2 regions of the Sphingobium sp. SG1 genome follow, and region 1 is predicted to be linked to the other one. Evidence: riboswitches for the same ligand, from Rfam matches in the RefSeq annotation. Region 1 holds a riboswitch; the other holds the start of a gene.

Evidence for each region. Region 1 has a riboswitch for thiamine pyrophosphate ahead of thiC (phosphomethylpyrimidine synthase ThiC). Riboswitches for the same ligand answer to the same signal wherever they lie in the genome.
Region 2: linked by a shared signal. The riboswitch ahead of AC0KVN_RS22810 (TonB-dependent receptor) and the one ahead of thiC (phosphomethylpyrimidine synthase ThiC) in region 1 are both predicted to bind thiamine pyrophosphate.

Annotation. Positions count from the first base shown of each region.
Region 1 covers NZ_JBVVOJ010000008.1:1,163-9,443, forward strand. The annotation lists gene thiC (phosphomethylpyrimidine synthase ThiC) at 1-1,467, opposite strand, end outside; TPP riboswitch at 1,522-1,631, opposite strand; gene AC0KVN_RS17215 (flavodoxin family protein) at 1,687-2,295, opposite strand; gene AC0KVN_RS17220 (winged helix-turn-helix transcriptional regulator) at 2,401-2,790, shown strand; gene AC0KVN_RS17225 (hypothetical protein) at 2,787-3,056, shown strand; gene AC0KVN_RS17230 (prolyl oligopeptidase family serine peptidase) at 3,077-5,173, shown strand; gene AC0KVN_RS17235 (transglutaminase family protein) at 5,604-8,281, shown strand, end outside.
Region 2 covers NZ_JBVVOJ010000016.1:12,806-21,086, forward strand. The annotation lists gene AC0KVN_RS22785 (leucyl aminopeptidase) at 1-432, shown strand, start outside; gene AC0KVN_RS22790 (DNA polymerase III subunit chi) at 438-875, shown strand; gene ndk (nucleoside-diphosphate kinase) at 989-1,411, shown strand; gene AC0KVN_RS22800 (hypothetical protein) at 1,694-2,332, opposite strand; gene AC0KVN_RS22805 (glutathione S-transferase family protein) at 2,337-3,011, opposite strand; TPP riboswitch at 3,095-3,204, shown strand; gene AC0KVN_RS22810 (TonB-dependent receptor) at 3,234-5,528, shown strand; gene AC0KVN_RS22815 (phosphotransferase enzyme family protein) at 5,531-6,673, shown strand; gene pnuC (nicotinamide riboside transporter PnuC) at 6,673-7,239, shown strand; tRNA gene AC0KVN_RS22825 (tRNA-Cys) at 7,287-7,360, opposite strand; gene AC0KVN_RS22830 (protein-L-isoaspartate O-methyltransferase family protein) at 7,551-8,183, shown strand; gene AC0KVN_RS22835 (TolC family outer membrane protein) at 8,194-8,281, shown strand, end outside.

The DNA of each region.
Region 1 (8,281 bases):
GACGACGCCGACCTTCACATCGTCGCGGTCGGGCAGGCCCAGATGCTCCTTGGGCGTGACGTAGCAGAGCATCGCCGTGCCATACCAGCCGATCTGCGCCGCGCCGATGCCTGAGGTGATATGGTCATAGCCCGGCGCGATGTCCGTGGTGAGCGGCCCGAGCGTATAGAAGGGCGCTTCGCCGCAGACCTGGAGCTGCTTTTCCATATTCTCCTTGATCTTGTGCATCGGCACATGGCCGGGGCCTTCGATCATCACCTGCACATCCTGTTTCCAGGCGCGGTGGGTCAGTTCGCCAAGCGTATAGAGTTCGGAGAATTGCGCTTCGTCATTGGCGTCGGCGATCGAGCCGGGGCGCAGGCCGTCGCCCAGCGAATAGGCGATGTCATAGGCCTTCATGATCTCCGCGATCTCGTCGAAATGATCGTAGAGGAAGCTCTCCTTGTGGTGCGCCAGGCACCATTTCGCCATGATCGATCCGCCGCGCGAGACGATGCCGGTGACGCGCCTGGCCGCCATCGGGATATAGGCGAGGCGGACGCCGGCATGGATGGTGAAATAATCGACGCCCTGTTCGGCCTGTTCGATGAGGGTATCGCGGAAGATATCCCAGGTGAGGTCCTCGGCGATGCCGCCGACCTTTTCGAGCGCCTGATAGATGGGGACGGTGCCGATCGGCACGGGCGAGTTGCGGATGATCCATTCGCGCGTGTCATGGATGTTGCGGCCGGTGGAGAGGTCCATCACCGTGTCCGCGCCCCAGCGGATCGACCAGACCAGCTTGTCGACTTCGGACGCGACGTCGGAGGCGACCGCCGAGTTGCCGATATTGGCGTTGATCTTCACCAGGAAATTGCGGCCGATCGCCATCGGCTCGGATTCCGGGTGGTTGATGTTCGACGGGATGATGGCGCGACCGCGGGCGACTTCATCGCGGACGAATTCCGGGGTCACATAGTCGGGGATGGAGGCGCCCCAGCTTTCGCCGTCGCGGACATATTCGGCGAGGCGGGCGCGGCCCAGATTCTCGCGCTCGGCGACATATTCCATTTCCGGGGTGATGATGCCGCGACGGGCATAGTGCATCTGGGAGACGTTGGCGCCGGGCTTGGCGCGCAGGGGACGCTTCACCACGTTCGGGAAGGGCTGGACGCCGCCCGAACGGTCGGGGCCTTTCAGGCCATTATCCTCCGGCTTGATCTCGCGCGCGTCATATTCCTCGACATCGCCGCGTTCCCGGATCCAGTCGCGGCGGAGTTGCTGCAGGCCCGCCATGATGTCGATGTGGGCGTCCGGATCGGTATAGGGACCGGACGTGTCATAGACGCGCACCGGCGGCTCGCCGCTGCCCGGCTCCAGATGGATCTCGCGCATGGCGACCTTGCGCGGGCCGACATGGATCTTCTTCGAGCCGCGAATGGCTCCCGTAGTAACGCGCATTTCGGTGCGGGCGGGGACGTCTGCCATAACTTCTCTCTCCTTCAGGCGGAAAGAGAGTGCGGGCGGTGTCACGGGACGAGTGGCACGACGCGCTTCCCTCCCTACGCCAGTGTCAACTGGATCAGGTTCAGCGGGTCGCGGCCACAAAGCCGCCTCTCAACCGTCTGCGGACGGTCCCCCGGGGATATGGGCAATGGATAGCGCAAGCGCGGCGGCAGGGGAAGCCCCTGCCCGCCGTGCCGTCGATCAGGCAGGCAAGGCATCGGCCCGATGATCGATGCCAGCGCGCCAGCGGGCCGCTGCCTGCGCCACGCGGCGACCGAGCGAACGGGCGGTGGCGCGGTCGCCGGCCTTGGGCGTGACGTCCGGGCTGTCATTGGCCGCCTGGGCCATGGCGCCGATGAAGCTGCCGAGGCGGTTTTCGACCTCGGTCGCGGCGCTTTCATCGTCATTATTGCCCGGATTCTGGCCGGTGCCGATCCAGACCATGCCATGCTGGGCGGCAAAGATGGCGAGGCTGGTCAGGGTGTTGAGCTTGTCGCCCGAGGGCGAGCCGGAGACGGTGAAGGCGGCGCCCAGCTTGTCCTTCCACGCCTTGGTGAAATAGACCCGCGCGCTGGCGTCCATGAACGCCTTCATCGGCGCGGAGACGGTGCCCATATAGGTGGGCGAACCGAAGATGATGGCGTCGGCATCGGCGATGCGATCGAAAAATTCGCCGAAATCGGCCTGGAGGCCGTCGATGCGCAGCAGGTCGGCGACGCCGCCGCTGTCGGTGACGCCCTGGGCGACGTCGCGCGCGAGCACGTCGGTATGGCCGAAGCCGCTATGGTAGACGATGGCGATCTTGCTCATTTTCAAATGTCCTTGTTGCACGTCATGAGGGTGCAGCCGGCTTGCGGACGCCAAGATGGATGCCTAGGTACTGCAAGTGAAGTACGCACCTTGGAGTACCTACCCATGAAGCTGCCGGAATGGACCGAGCGGATCGATCCGTGCGAGGCGCATTGCCCGTCGCGCGACCTGCTGGACCTGATCGGGGATCGGTGGAGCCTGCTGATCCTGCTGGTGGTCGGCCAGGGGGTGCGGCGCAATGGCGAGCTGAAACGGCGGATCGGCGGCATCAGCCAGAAGATGCTGACCCAGACGCTGCGCGCGCTGGAGGCCAATGGGCTAGTGGCGCGCCATGACTTCGCGACCGTGCCGCCGCATGTCGAATATGAACTGACGCCGCTGGGCGTGTCATTGGGCGATGCGCTGGGGCCGCTGTTCCAGTGGATCGAGGGCAGCTATCCGGCGGTGGTGCAGGCACGGACCGATTTCGCCGCGCGCCAGGCGGAGGCGGCATGAGCGTCGCCGCCGACAAGAAGGCCCGGCGCAAGGCGTTGCGGCACGAGATGCGGATGGTGGCGGTGCGGCCGCGGCGCTGGGGGCTGTGGCTGCTCACCCTGGGCGCGCTGCTGCTGATCCTGCCGTCGGCCTTTGGCGTCCATAGCCTGATGGGCTGGTCACCGATGCTGCTGGGGCTGATCGCCTGTGCCGCGTCGCTGCCCTTGCTGGTGGCGGGCGCGGTGCTGCGGCGGCGCTATCTGAAGGGCCAGCTCGCGCGGGATTGAGGACAACAAAGGGGGGCGCAATGAAGAGGTTGATAACGATGGTTTCTGCTGCCCTGCTGACCGGCGCTGGCGCGCCCGCCCCCGCGCCTGCCGACGATCCGTTTGTCTGGCTGGAAGACTGGACCGGGCCGCGCGCGATGCAGTGGGTGGAGGCGGAGAACAAGGCGACCGTCGCCACGCTGCAGGGCGATCCGCGCTATGCCGGCTATTACAGGGATGCGCTGGCGATCGCATCGGCCAAGGACCGGATCGCGATGCCGATGCTGATCCATGGCCGCATCTATAATTTCTGGCGCGATGCCGACCATCCGCAGGGCGTGTGGCGCTATACGTCCGAGGCCGATTATGCGGCGGCGTCGCCCAACTGGACGACCGTGCTGGACCTGGATGCGCTGTCCAAGGCGGAAGGGAAGAAGTGGGTGTGGAAGGGCGCGACCATCCTCGACCCCGAGGAGCGGATCGCACTGCTGGCGCTGTCGGACGGCGGCGAGGATGCGGTGCGGCTGCGCGAGTTCGACCTGGTCGACGGCACATTCGTGCCGGGCGGGTTCGACATTCCCAACGCCAAGCAGAATGCGGTGTGGCTGGACAAGGATACGCTCCTCCTGTCGCGCGACTGGGGGGCGGACAGCCTGACCAAGTCGGGCTATCCCTTTGTCGTCAAGACGCTGAAGCGCGGGCAGAAGCTGGACGACGCGCAGGAAGTGTTTCGCGGCGCGGCGAGCGACCAGCTGATGTCGATGCCCATCCTGCTGAGCGATGGGCAGGGCAATCGGGCCGCCTTCCTGTTTCGCGGCGTCACTTTCTTCGGCAACGAGACCTGGCTGCTGACGGCGCAGGGGACGAAGCGGCTGGCGCTGCCGGCCAAGAGCCAGCTGCAGGGCATGGTCGACGGGCAGGTGCTGATCCAAACCAGCGAGGCGTGGGAAAGCGGCGGCGTGACCGTGCCGGCAGGGGCGCTGGCGAGCGTGGCGCTCAAAGCCCTGCAGGAGGGCGGGGTGCTGACGCCCGAGATCTTGTTCGCGCCGACGCGGCGCCAGTCGATCGACGGGGTGGTGGCGACGCAGAATCGGGTCGTGCTGAGCCTCAATGACAATGTGCGCGGGCGGGTGCGGGTCCATGCGCGCGGGGCCACGGGATGGACCGCGCAGCCGGTCGACCTGCCCGACAATGCGACGATCAGCACGGTCGCCGCGTCCGACAAGAGCGACCAGGCCTATCTGAGCGTCGCAGGCTTCCTGGCGCCGACGACGCTGTGGGCGATGGATGCCGCCGACCCCAAGCCCGTGCAGGTGAAGGCAATGCCGGCGCGGTTCGATGCGGCGGGGCTGGTGGTCGAGCAGTTTGAGGCGACGTCCACCGACGGGACCAAGATCCCCTATTTCATCGTCCACAAGAAGGGGATGACGCCCGACGGCAGCACGCCGACGATCATGACCGCCTATGGCGGCTTCGAGGTGCCGATGACGCCCAGCTATGCCGCGATCACCGGCAAGCTGTGGCTGGAGCGGGGCAATAGTTTCGTGCTGGCCAATATCCGCGGCGGCGGCGAGTTCGGCCCGGCCTGGCATGAGGCGGGCCTCAAGACCAAGCGCCAGATCATCTATGATGATTTCGCGGCGGTGGCGCAGGATATATTCGCCCGCAAGCTGTCGAGCCCGCAGAAATTCGGCATCTATGGCGGGTCCAATGGCGGGCTGCTGATGGGGGTCGAGTTCAACCAGCATCCTGACCTCTGGAACGGTGTGGTGATCCAGGTGCCGCTGCTCGACATGATCCGATACGAGCAGATCGCCGCCGGTGCGTCCTGGGTCGATGAATATGGCAGCGTGTCGGTGCCGGAGGAAAAGGCGTTTCTCGAGAAAATCTCACCCTATGCCAATATCCGCAAGGGGGTCGCCTGTCCCACGCCCTATATCTGGACCACGACCAAGGACGACCGGGTCGGGCCGCAGCATGCGCGCAAGTTCGCCGCGCGGCTGAAGGATTATGGCCTGCCCTATCTCTTCTACGAGGATACCGCCGGCGGCCATTCGGGCGACGCCGATATCGAACAGGGCGCCCGGTTGCAGGCGATGCAGATGGTCTATTTCAGCCAAAGGCTGGAGGGGAAATAGAGGCCAGGCCGCGTCGACAAATTCAGCGTCAGCCGAATGGCCGGGATGGGGTGGATTGCGGCCATCCCACCAACGTCATGCTGAACTTGTTTCAGCATCCATCGAGCCCAACAAACCATTGGTCTTATGGGAGGAATGGACCCTGAAACAAGTTCAGGGTGACGATGATGGAATGGCCAAAACTGGTCGCTCCCTGCCAATCTCGACCTGCGCCATCCTGACGGAAGTCAGGATCCATTCGGCGTTACACCCGCGCGAAAGCGCTGAATGGATCCCGGATGAAGCATGCCCTGAGCCTGTCGAAGGGTCCGGGATGACGTCGGTTAAATGAGGGGATGGCCGGGGCTGACGCGAACGGAAATTGCGAGAATCTTTGGCGAAGCGACAGTTTCGCATTGCATTGCAGCAAAGCGTGGTTTCTGATCGCATCATGCTCAAGGCCGCGCTGCACCACCTGACCGCCTATCGCTATAGCCGCCCGATCCGTCTGGGTCCGCAAGTGATAAGATTGCGGCCCGCGCCGCATAGTCGCACCAAGATCCCCAATTATGCGCTGAAGATCGAGCCGGCGAACCATTTCCTCAACTGGCAGCAGGACCCGCACGGCAACTGGCTGGCGCGGATCGTCTTTCCCGATCCGGTCGATCATTTCAGTATCGAGGTCGACCTGCTGGCCGATCTGGATATCATCAACCCGTTCGACTTCTTCGTCGAACCCTATGCGGAAAATTACCCCTTCAGCTATGACGAGCAGCTGGAGACCGATCTGGCCGCTTATTATGACGTCGAGATGCAGGGGCCGTTGTTCGAGGAACTGGTGGCCCAGCATGCCGCGTTCGAGGGACGGACGATCGACTTCCTGGTCGATGTGAACAGCAAGCTGCAGCAGCGCATCGGCTATGTCATCCGCATGGAAACCGGGGTGCAGACGCCCGAGGAGACGCTGGACATCGGCACCGGATCGTGCCGCGATTCCGCCTGGCTGCTGGTGCAGCTGTTGCGCCGGCTGGGCTTTGCCGCCCGCTTCGTGTCGGGCTATTCGATCCAGCTGGTTGCGGACGTCGAGCCGATCGAAGGGCCCAAGGGAGTCACCCAGGATGTGGTCGACCTGCATGCCTGGGCCGAGGCCTATGTGCCCGGCGCCGGCTGGGTCGCGCTCGACGCGACCAGCGGCATGTTCGCGGGCGAGGGGCATATCCCGCTCTGCGCCACGCCCCATTATCGCTCCGCCGCGCCGATCAGCGGCATGGCCGAACCGGCCGAGGTCGATTTCAATTTCGCCATGAATGTCAGCCGCATTGCCGAGGCGGTGCGGATCACCAAGCCCTTTACCGAGGGGCGCTGGGCGTCGCTGATGGCGCTGGGCGAACAGGTGGACGCGGACCTGATCGCGCAGGACGTGCGGCTGACCACCGGCGGTGAGCCGACCTTCGTCGCGGTCGACGATCCACAGGCGGGCGAATGGAATGGCGATGCGGTCGGGCCGACCAAGGCGGGCTATGCCGACCGGCTGATCCGGCGGCTGCGCGATCGCTTTGCGCCGGGCGCGCTGCTGCATCATGGCCAGGGCAAATGGTATCCGGGCGAAAGCCTGCCGCGCTGGGGCTATTCGATCTACTGGCGGGCCGACGGCGTACCGATCTGGCGCGATGCCGGGCTGATCGCGGGCGAGCCGGAGGCGGGCGATACGACCATTACCGCCGAGGATGCCGGCCGCTTCCTGACCGCCATGGCGGACGGGCTGGGGGTCGAGACGGATTTCGTCCAGCCGGTGTTCGAGGATGCGCTGGCCTGGTCGGTGAAGGAGGCGGAACTGCCCGCCAATACCGAGCCGGGCGATCCCAAGTTCGACAATCCCGAGGAGCGCAGCCGGATGGTGCGCGCGTTCGAGGGCGGCCTTAGCAAGACGGTCGGCTATGTGCTGCCGATCCAGCGCTGGCAGACGCAGGCGAGCGCGCCGCGCTGGCAGAGCGAGGTGTGGAAGGTGCGGCGCAAGGCGCTGTTCGCGGTGCCGGGCGATTCGGCGCTGGGATACCGCCTGCCGCTGGGCACCCTGCCCTATGTGCCGCCGTCCGATTTCCCCTATATCCATCCGCAGGATACGAGCGAGCCGCGCGAGCCGCTGGCCGATTATCGCGCCGAGGCGGCAGCTCCGGCCGAGCGGTTCGAGCGGTCCGAGGTGGCACAGGCCGAGCATCAGGACCGGCAGGAACAGGTGTTCATCGAAGGGGCGGTGCGCACCGCCGTCACGGTCGAGCCGCGCGGCAATTTCCTGTCGGTCTTCGTGCCCCCGGTGAAGACGCTGGACGATTATCTGGAGTTGATTGCTGAGGTCGAGAAGGTGGCCGAGGCGACCCGCATCCCGGTGCGGATCGAGGGCTATGCCCCGCCGTCCGACCCGCGCGTCAATGTGCTGAAGGTGACGCCCGACCCCGGCGTGGTCGAGGTGAATATCCAGCCGGCAACAAGCTGGGCCGAGACGGTGGCGATTACCCAGGGCGTCTATGAGGATGCCCGCGAAGTGAAGATGACCGCCGACAAGTTCATGGTCGATGGCCGGTCGGTCGGCACCGGCGGCGGCAATCATCTGGTGCTGGGCGGGGCGAGCGTGAACGACAGCCCGTTCATCCGTCGGCCGGACTTGCTCAAGAGCTTCGTCCTCTACTGGCAGCGGCACCCTTCGCTCTCCTATCTCTTCTCCGGCCTGTTCATCGGCCCGACCAGCCAGGCGCCGCGCATCGACGAGGCGCGGCACGACAGCCTCTATGAGCTGGAGATCGCGCTCGCGCAGGTGCCCAATCCGGTGCGCGACGGCGCGGACAAGCTGCCGCCGCCCTGGCTGGTGGATCGCCTCTTCCGCAACCTGCTGGTCGATGTGACCGGCAATACCCATCGCACCGAAATCTGCATCGACAAGCTGTTCTCGCCCGATGGGCCGACCGGGCGCCTTGGCCTCGTCGAGTTTCGCGGGTTCGAGATGCCGCCAGACCCGCAGATGAGCCTGGCCCAGCAATTGCTGCTGCGCGCGCTGACCGCCTGGTTCTGGCGCGAGCCGCAGCAGGGCAATCTGGTGCGCTGGGGCACGGCGCTGCACGACCGATTTTTCCT
Region 2 (8,281 bases), on a different contig from region 1:
GTGACCTGGGCACAGAAGACCTATGAACCCGAAGTGGTGATCGACCTTGCCACCCTGACCGGCGCGATGATGATCGCGCTCGGCAGCGAGCATGGCGGCCTGTTCGCCAACGACGACGCGCTGGCCGACGACCTGCTGGCGGCGGGCAAGACCAGCGGCGAGAAGCTGTGGCGCTTCCCGCTGTCGGAGGCCTATGACAAGCTGATCGACAGCCCGATCGCCGACATGAAGAATATCGGTCCGCGCTTCGCCGGCTCGATCACCGCTGCCCAGTTCATCAAGCGCTTCGTCAACGAAGGCGTGAAGTGGGCGCATCTCGACATTGCCGGCATGGTCTGGTCGGACAAGCCCGGCGCCACCGCCGACAAGGGCGCGACCGGCTATGGCGTGCGCCTGATCGACCAGCTGGTGGCCGACAAGTTCGAGCGCTGAAGCCGGTGCAGGTCGACTTCTACCAGCTGAGCCGCGATCCTGTGGAAGGGGTGCTGCCCGCGATCGCGGCACGCATCCTGGACATGGGCGCGCGGCTGCTGGTGGTGGCCGACGAGCCGGAGCGGCTGGCCCGCATATCGGCGGGCCTGTGGGCGGGGCCACCCGAAAGCTTCCTGGCCAATGGCCTGGCAGGCGACGGGGTGGACGCCGCCCAGCCGGTGCTGTTGGCGCAGAGCTGTGACGCTGCCAATGGCGCCAGGCATGTTGCGCTGGCGGACGGTGTATGGCGCGAGGAGGCGCTGGGCTTCGATCGCGCCTTCTATTTCTTCGATGCGGACACGATCGACGGCGCGCGGGCCAGCTGGCGGGCGCTCAGCAAGCGCGAGGGCGTGACCCCGCGCTTCTGGCGGCAGGAAGGCCGCAAATGGGTGCAGGGGCCGTGAACGCCCGGAAATAGGGACTTCTACCAAGCCCTCTCGCGCCCCTCTTGCGAAGTGATCCGGCCCGGTCTAAAGGGCGCGCAACTTTATTCCAACAATCCGGAGTTATGAGGGCCATGGCCGTCACGCGCACTTTTTCGATCATCAAGCCCGACGCAACCCGTCGCAACCTGACCGGCGCCGTCACCAAGATGCTGGAAGAAGCCGGCCTGCGCGTCGTCGCTTCCAAGCGCATCCGCATGAGCCGCGAGCAGGCCGAAGGCTTCTATGCCGTTCACAAGGAACGCCCCTTCTTTGCTGACCTGGTCGCCTTCATGATCTCGGGCCCGGTCGTCGTCCAGGTTCTGGAAGGCGAAAACGCCGTGACCCGCAACCGCGACATCATGGGCGCCACCAACCCGGCCAATGCCGACGCCGGCACCATTCGCAAGGAACTGGCCGAATCGATCGAAGCCAATTCGGTCCATGGTTCGGACAGCGAAGAAAATGCCGCGATCGAGATCGCCTATTTCTTCAAGCCCGAAGAAATCGTCGGCTAAACCCGACACCCGTCCCCGGACGAGCAAAAGGCCCGGCGCTCCCGCAAGGAGCGGCCGGGTTTTTTGTGGTTGGGGATGACGGATTTGGGTGGGAACAAGACATAGCCCCTCCCTTCCAGGGAGGGGGTGGGGTGGGTTGCGAGCGTAGCGAGCTTCTGCCCTATCGACTGTAGACCGCCGCTACGCGGCGCACCCACCCCCCGACCCCTCCCTGGAAGGGAGGGGAGTAGGAAACGTCCGCTTCTGGTCGCTTGCGGCCTGCCTGAACGTGGCCGTGCGGCTCTAGCGTTTCGTCTGACGGGCCCAGCGGGTGTCGATCTTGGCCTGGGCGCTGGCGCCCTGGGCGTGACTGACCAGGGAGAGGCCGCGCAGGGTCAGTTTGTGGCCGGACAGCCATTTGCCGGCGATGCCATAGCCGATGTCGTAGACGGCGGAATCGCTGTGGGTGTCGCCATTGACGACGAACTGGGTGACGATGGTCACCGGCAGTTTCTCGTCGCCGATGCTGTCGTCGGGCAGCTTGGCGGCATTGCGCGCCTTTTTCAGCGCATCCTCGAACCAGCCGGCCTCGATCCGCGGTTCGCCGGTCGTGTCGACCGGGGCGATGCCGAGCGCCTTGGGGAAATGGATGGTCTGGCTCTGCACCAGCTGATCGGGATCGGCGGGCTTGAGCGTCAGGCGGCTGTCGCCATCGGCTGCGGCGTTGAGCACCAGCCGGGCGGCGCGGGCGGATGCCTTGCTGCTTTCGGCGGCCTTGCTGGCGCGTTCGTCCTTCTTGTCGGCCCAGTTGAGATAGAGGGTGAGGGCGGAGATCAGCACCGCCGCCACCGCCAGCAATTCGCCCAGCGTAATCCAGCGCCGGCGGATGCGGGCGGCTTCCTCCTTGCGGGTCTCCTGCTTGGCCTCGGGGCTGTCGCTCATCGGGTCAGGCCGTCTGTGGCGGGACTTCGAACTTGTCGATCACCCATTCCTCCGCCTGCGCCTCGCCGATCCATTCCTGCATCCAGGGATGGGCGATGATCGCGCGCATATAGGCTTCGGCAAAGCGGGCGACGGGCAGCTGATAGGTGATGAAGCGGGTCACGACGGGCGCGAACATCAGGTCTACGGCGCCGAACTCGCCGAACAGGAAGTCGCCCTCACCACCATAGCGGGCGCGGGCCTGGGCCCAGAGCTGCATGATCCGGCTGATGTCGTGAGCAACGGCCTCCGACGGCGGGACCGGGTCATAGATCTGGCGGATGTTCATGCTGTGCTCGCGGCGGAGCGCGGCGAAGCTGCTGTGCATTTCGGCCGCCATCGAGCGGGCCATGGCGCGGGCACCCGGATCGGTCGGCCAGAACTGGTCGCCCCCGGTCTTTTCATTGAGATATTCGACGATGGCCAGGCTGTCCCACACGACGATGTCGTCGCCATCCCACAGGATCGGCACCTTGCCGGAGGAGGGGGCGAACTCATCGCCCTCGCGACGCTTTTCCCATTCCTCGTCATAGAGAGGGACCACCACTTCCTCGAACGGAAGGCCGGAGAGCTTGCACGCCAGCCAGCCGCGCAGCGACCAGCTCGAATAGGCCTTGTTGCCAATGAACAGCTTCATCATGGCCATGTCTTAGCCGGGCGGGCTTCGATAAGTCGAGAGCCGATAGAGAGGGCTTTCCACTTCGCGTCGAAACGCCTAAGGGGCGGCCATCCCCGGGGGGCCGCTCATGCGCGGCTGAGAGGTGGTCAGCAGACCACGACCCGCTGAACCTGATCCGGCTGATACCGGCGTAGGGAGGGCAAGGCGGCAGGTCCGTCGTCCCTCCTGTGGAGTGGACGTAAGATGAAGACTGCCCGATTGCCCCATGTTGGAAGCGCCTGCCTGACGCTCGCCCTGTTGATGATTGCATCGCCCGCGATGGCGGAGGATGAGCTGGACCAGTCGACCAATATTCAGGTCGTCGGCCATCCCGACCCCGAAGGCCTGTTGCCCGACCAGAGCGCGCCCAAGGCGGTGAGCGCGATCTCCACCGACTTCATCATCAAGCAGGCGCCGACGCTCAACGCCTTCCAGCTGGTCAACCTGCTGCCCGGCGCCAATGTCTCGTCCAGCGACCCTTATGGTCTGTCGGCATCGTCCAGCCTGACGTTGCGCGGCCTGGGCCAGGACCAGATCGGCGTGTTGATGGAAGGCGCGCCGCAGAACGACATCGGCTATTATTATGCCTATCCCTCGCAATTTGCCGATGCGGAGAATGTGCGGCAGGTGATGCTGGCGCAGGGCGCGGCGGACATTGACTCGCCGGTGGTCGCGGCGGCCGGCGGCCTGTTGTCGCTGACGCTGGATGATCCCAGGGCGGAGGCGGGCGGCCTCGTCAACCTGTCGGTCGGTTCCTATGACGAGCGGCGCATCTTTGCGCGGATCGACACGGGACGGATCGGATCGACCGGGCTGAAGGCTTTCATTTCCTATTCCAACAACCGCGCCGACAACTGGCGCGGGGCAGGCCATGACCAGCGCCAGCATATCGACGCCAAGCTGCTGAACGAATGGGGCGATGGCAACCGCGCGAGCATCGCCTTTTCCTTCAACGACGCCAAGACATCGACCTATCCCAGCCCGAGCAAGGCGGATTGGGAAGCCTCTGGCCGGGGCTATAATTTCGATGAGACCTACAGCGAGGGGAACAGCAACTACTGGCGCCTCTATCGCGCGCCGTTCCGAAATTTCTATGTCGCGGCGCCGGTGCATCTCAAGCTCAGCGACACGCTGAGCTTCGACAGCAGTGCCTATCTGCAGATGGGGCATGGCAATTCGCCCTATGGCACGCAGCTGGCCACCACCGGCAATTATCTGGGCACCGAGGAACTGACCCAGCCGATCGACCTGCCCGGTGCGGTCGATGGCGTCGCCACGGTGATGGGCAATTGGACCGGCAAGCAGTTCCGCGTCGGCGACGTCAGCAAGCTGACCTTGCAGGCCGGCGCGCATCGGATCGTGGCAGGCCTCTGGTTCGACTATGGCACCGACCGGGTGACGCAATCCTATACGTCGATCGGTGCCGATGGTCGGCCGGTCGATCAGTGGGGCTATCAGGACAAGGCGATCCGCACCGCCGACGGGCGGCTGCTGGCCTATGAAAATCAGCGCACGGAGACGGTGACCAAGGGCTTCTTCCTGGCTGACAGCATCGCGGTGACGCCCAAGCTGGGCATCGACATCGGTTTCAAGGGCGTCAACCTGCTGCGCAACGGGCGCAATTATCTGCCCGGCCCGCAGTCGAGGGTGCGGATCGACAGCTTTGCCGCGCTGCCGCGGGCGGCGATCCATTATCAGCTGGACGACCGGCAGCAGCTGTTCGCCAACATCACCACCAATTTCCGCACGCCCAACGAGTTCGCGCTCTACAACAGCTATTATGGCGGCGAACTGGTGAGCCAGGGCACCGACGGCCTGAAGAACGAATATTCGATCTCGCAGGAACTGGGCTATCGCTATATCGGCCCCAGCCTGTCTTTCTCGCTGACCGGTTTCCATTATCATTTCCGCAACCGCCAGGTGGCGACGGTGATCGACAGCGGTGGCGCGCTGGTCAATTCGACCATCAATGCCGGCAGCCAGAGCAGCTATGGCCTGGATGGCGAGATCGACTATCGCCCGGCCAAGGGGATGAGCATCTATGCCTCGGCGGAGTATCTGCACACGCGGCTGAACGACGATCTGGCGATCAACGGCGATTATCTGCCGACCAGGGGCAAGCGGGCGGTGTCGGCCCCCAGCTTCCAGTTCGCGCTGGGCAGCACCTATGATGATGGCCGGCTGTTCGGCAGCAGCGCGCTCAAATATGTCGGCCGCCAATATGCGACCTTCATGAATGACGAGAGCATCAAGGGCTATGCCACGTTGGACCTGTCGGTCGGCGTCCATTTGGCCGGGCTGATCGACGCGCAGGTGATGGACCTGCGCATCAACGCGATCAACGTCACCAATCCGCACGTCCTGTCGGGCGTCTATTCGATCAGCACCAACGCGCAGGACACGGTCGGGCGCAACGGCACGCTGATCGCCGGTTCGGCGCCGACCTATTATGTCGGCAGCGGGCGCGCCGTGGTGGCGACGTTGTCGCGCGCCTTCTGAGGATGAGCGCCGCCGCCCCGCATCTGGTCCATGGCATGGGGCTGGCGCTGGAGGCGCCGGCCTGGCCGGCGATCACGGCGGAGGAGGCCGCGGCGGTGCTGGCCCATTTTCCCGACGCTGGCCGGCTGGCGGCGCTGGCCTGGCATTCGCCGCGCCCCTTTTCGGCGGCAGCGCTGGTCGAGACGGATCGCGGCCCGCTGTTCCTGAAGCGGCATCACCAGCGCTTGCGGACGCCGGCGGCGCTGGCCGAGGAGCATGGCTATATGGCGCATCTGCGCGGTGCCGGACTGGCGGTGCCCGACGTGCTGCGCGCGACCGATGGTGCCAGCGCGATGGCGCTGGGCGAATGGAGCTATGAGTTGCATCGTCAGGCGCCGGGTATCGATCTTTATCGCGATCGCCAGTCCTGGACGCCCTTCCTGTCGCCCGGTCACGCCTTCGCGGCTGGTGTTGCACTGGCGCAACTGCATCGGGCGGCGGCCGGTTTCGCCGCGCCGGCACGCGGGTCGCATCCGTTGGTGTCGAGCTTCACCATATTGCCTGCCGTCGATCCGCTGGTCGCAGCGGACGCCTATGTCGCGGCGCGACCGGCGGTGGCGGCCTTCCTGGCGGATATGCCCTGGCGGTCGGAACTGGCGCGGCTGTTCGCGGCATTGGGGGAGGGGCTGGCGCCGCGGCTGGCGGAGCAGCCTGCGCTCTGGACCCATAATGACTGGCATCCCTCCAACCTGCTCTGGTCGGCGGAAGGCGCGGTCAGCAGCATCTTCGATTTCGGCCTGTCGACCCGCAGCTGCGCACTGCATGATCTGGCCACCGCGATCGAGCGGACGGCGATTCCCTGGCTGACGCTGGATCAGGGCCGGCTGGCCGAGCCGGCGGATGTGGATGGGGCGCTGGCCTTGCTGGCGGGCTATCGCAGTGTCCTGCCGCTGGCGCCTGCCGAGATCGATACGCTGCTGCGCCTGCTACCGCTGGTCCATGTCGAGTTCGCCCTGACCGAGATCGACTATTTCTTCGGCATATTGGCCGATCGCGAAGGCGCGATGCTGGCCTGGCAGGCTTATCTGGTCGGCCATGCCGACTGGTTCCTGTCGGGGGCGGGGCAGGGCTTTCTGGCGCAACTTCGCGAGGGAGTGGCGGGCTGATGTCTGTGCTGGAGATCATTGCCGTCATCATCAGCTTCCTCGGCATCTGGCTGACGGCGCGGCGGCATCTGCTGTGCTGGCCGGTCAACCTGATGGCCTGCGCCCTGTATGCCAAGCTGTTCCTGGACGTGCGCCTCTATGCCGACATGGTGCTGCAGGGGCTGTTCGGCATCGCCATCGTCTATGGCTGGATCGGCTGGGCGCGGGGCAAGCGCGACGAGGGCGAGGTAAGGGTGGTGCCGCTGCCGCCGATGCGGGCCGCCAAGGGGCTGGCGCTGGGCGCACTCTGTGCCGGCGCGATCGGCTGGTTCACCCATCATTATACCGATGCGGCGCTGCCCTGGATGGATTCGGCGCTGAGCAGTTTCAGCCTGGTCGCCCAATATTGGACGGCGCGGCGCCATGCGGTGAGCTGGCTGCTGTGGATCGTGGTCGACATTTTCTATGTCGGCATGTTCATGTTCAAGGGATTGTGGCTGACCGCCGGTCTCTATGCCGCGATGATCGGGCTGGCGGTGCTGGGCTATTGGCGCTGGCGGCAGGCGATGCGACGCAGCGCAGCCTGAACAGGGCTGCTGCCTTGAGTCGGCAGGGATCGGATCTATCTGGAAAATGGAGGCCCGAGCCGGAATCGAACCGGCGTGCAAGGATTTGCAGTCCTCTGCGTCACCACTCCGCCATCGGGCCTTCCGTGCGGTGGAGGCGGCAAATGTCCGCCTTTGATCGCAAAGTCAAGCGCGGGAAGGCGAACAATCCCAAGAATCTCGCTCTCCATCGTGGAAAGCCGCTTGGCGCGGGGGAAATGCTGATTTAGAGGTCCGGTAATCCCCTAAGTGTATTGCATTGTCAATACAGTTGTGCCAAGCGAGGAACTATCGTGACCGAGCAGAACTTTTCTTCGATGCGGACCGCCATGGTCGAGAGCCAGCTGCGCACCAGCGCCGTGGACGATCAGCGCGTGATCGCTGTGATGGCGAAGGTGCCGCGCGAGGACTATGTCCCCGCCGAGCGCCTGGCCATGACCTATGTCGATCGCCCGATCCCGCTGGACGGCGACCGTGCGCTGAACCCGCCGCTGGTCACTGGCCGTCTGCTCAAGGAAGCCGATGTCCAGGCCGGCGAGAAGGTGCTGCTGATCGGCGCCGCGACCGGCTACAGCGCGGCGCTGCTCGCCGAGCTGGGTGCGCAGGTGACGGCAGTCGAGGTCGAGGGTGGCGCGGAGATCGCGGTGCCCGGCGTGACCGTGGTGCGTGGCCCGCTGGCCGCCGGCGCATCGGCCGGTGCGCCCTATGATGTTCTTTTCATTGACGGCGCGGTGGAGGAAGTCCCCGCTGCGCTCGTCCAGCAGCTAGTCGATGGGGGACGGGTGGTGACGGGCGTCGTCGAACGCGGTGTCGCTCGCCTGTGCAGCGGCCGCGCGGTGGCGGGCGTGCTGGGTCTCGCCAGCCTTACCGACATGGAAATGGTCGTGCTTCCCGGTTTCGCCGCGCCGGAGCAGTTCGTTTTTTGAGACAGGATAGATGACAGCAAAGCGTATGACCCTTCGGCGCCAAGCCGCTACAGCCTTGCTGTTGCTATCCTCCTCCATGGCAGGGGTGGCGCATGCCG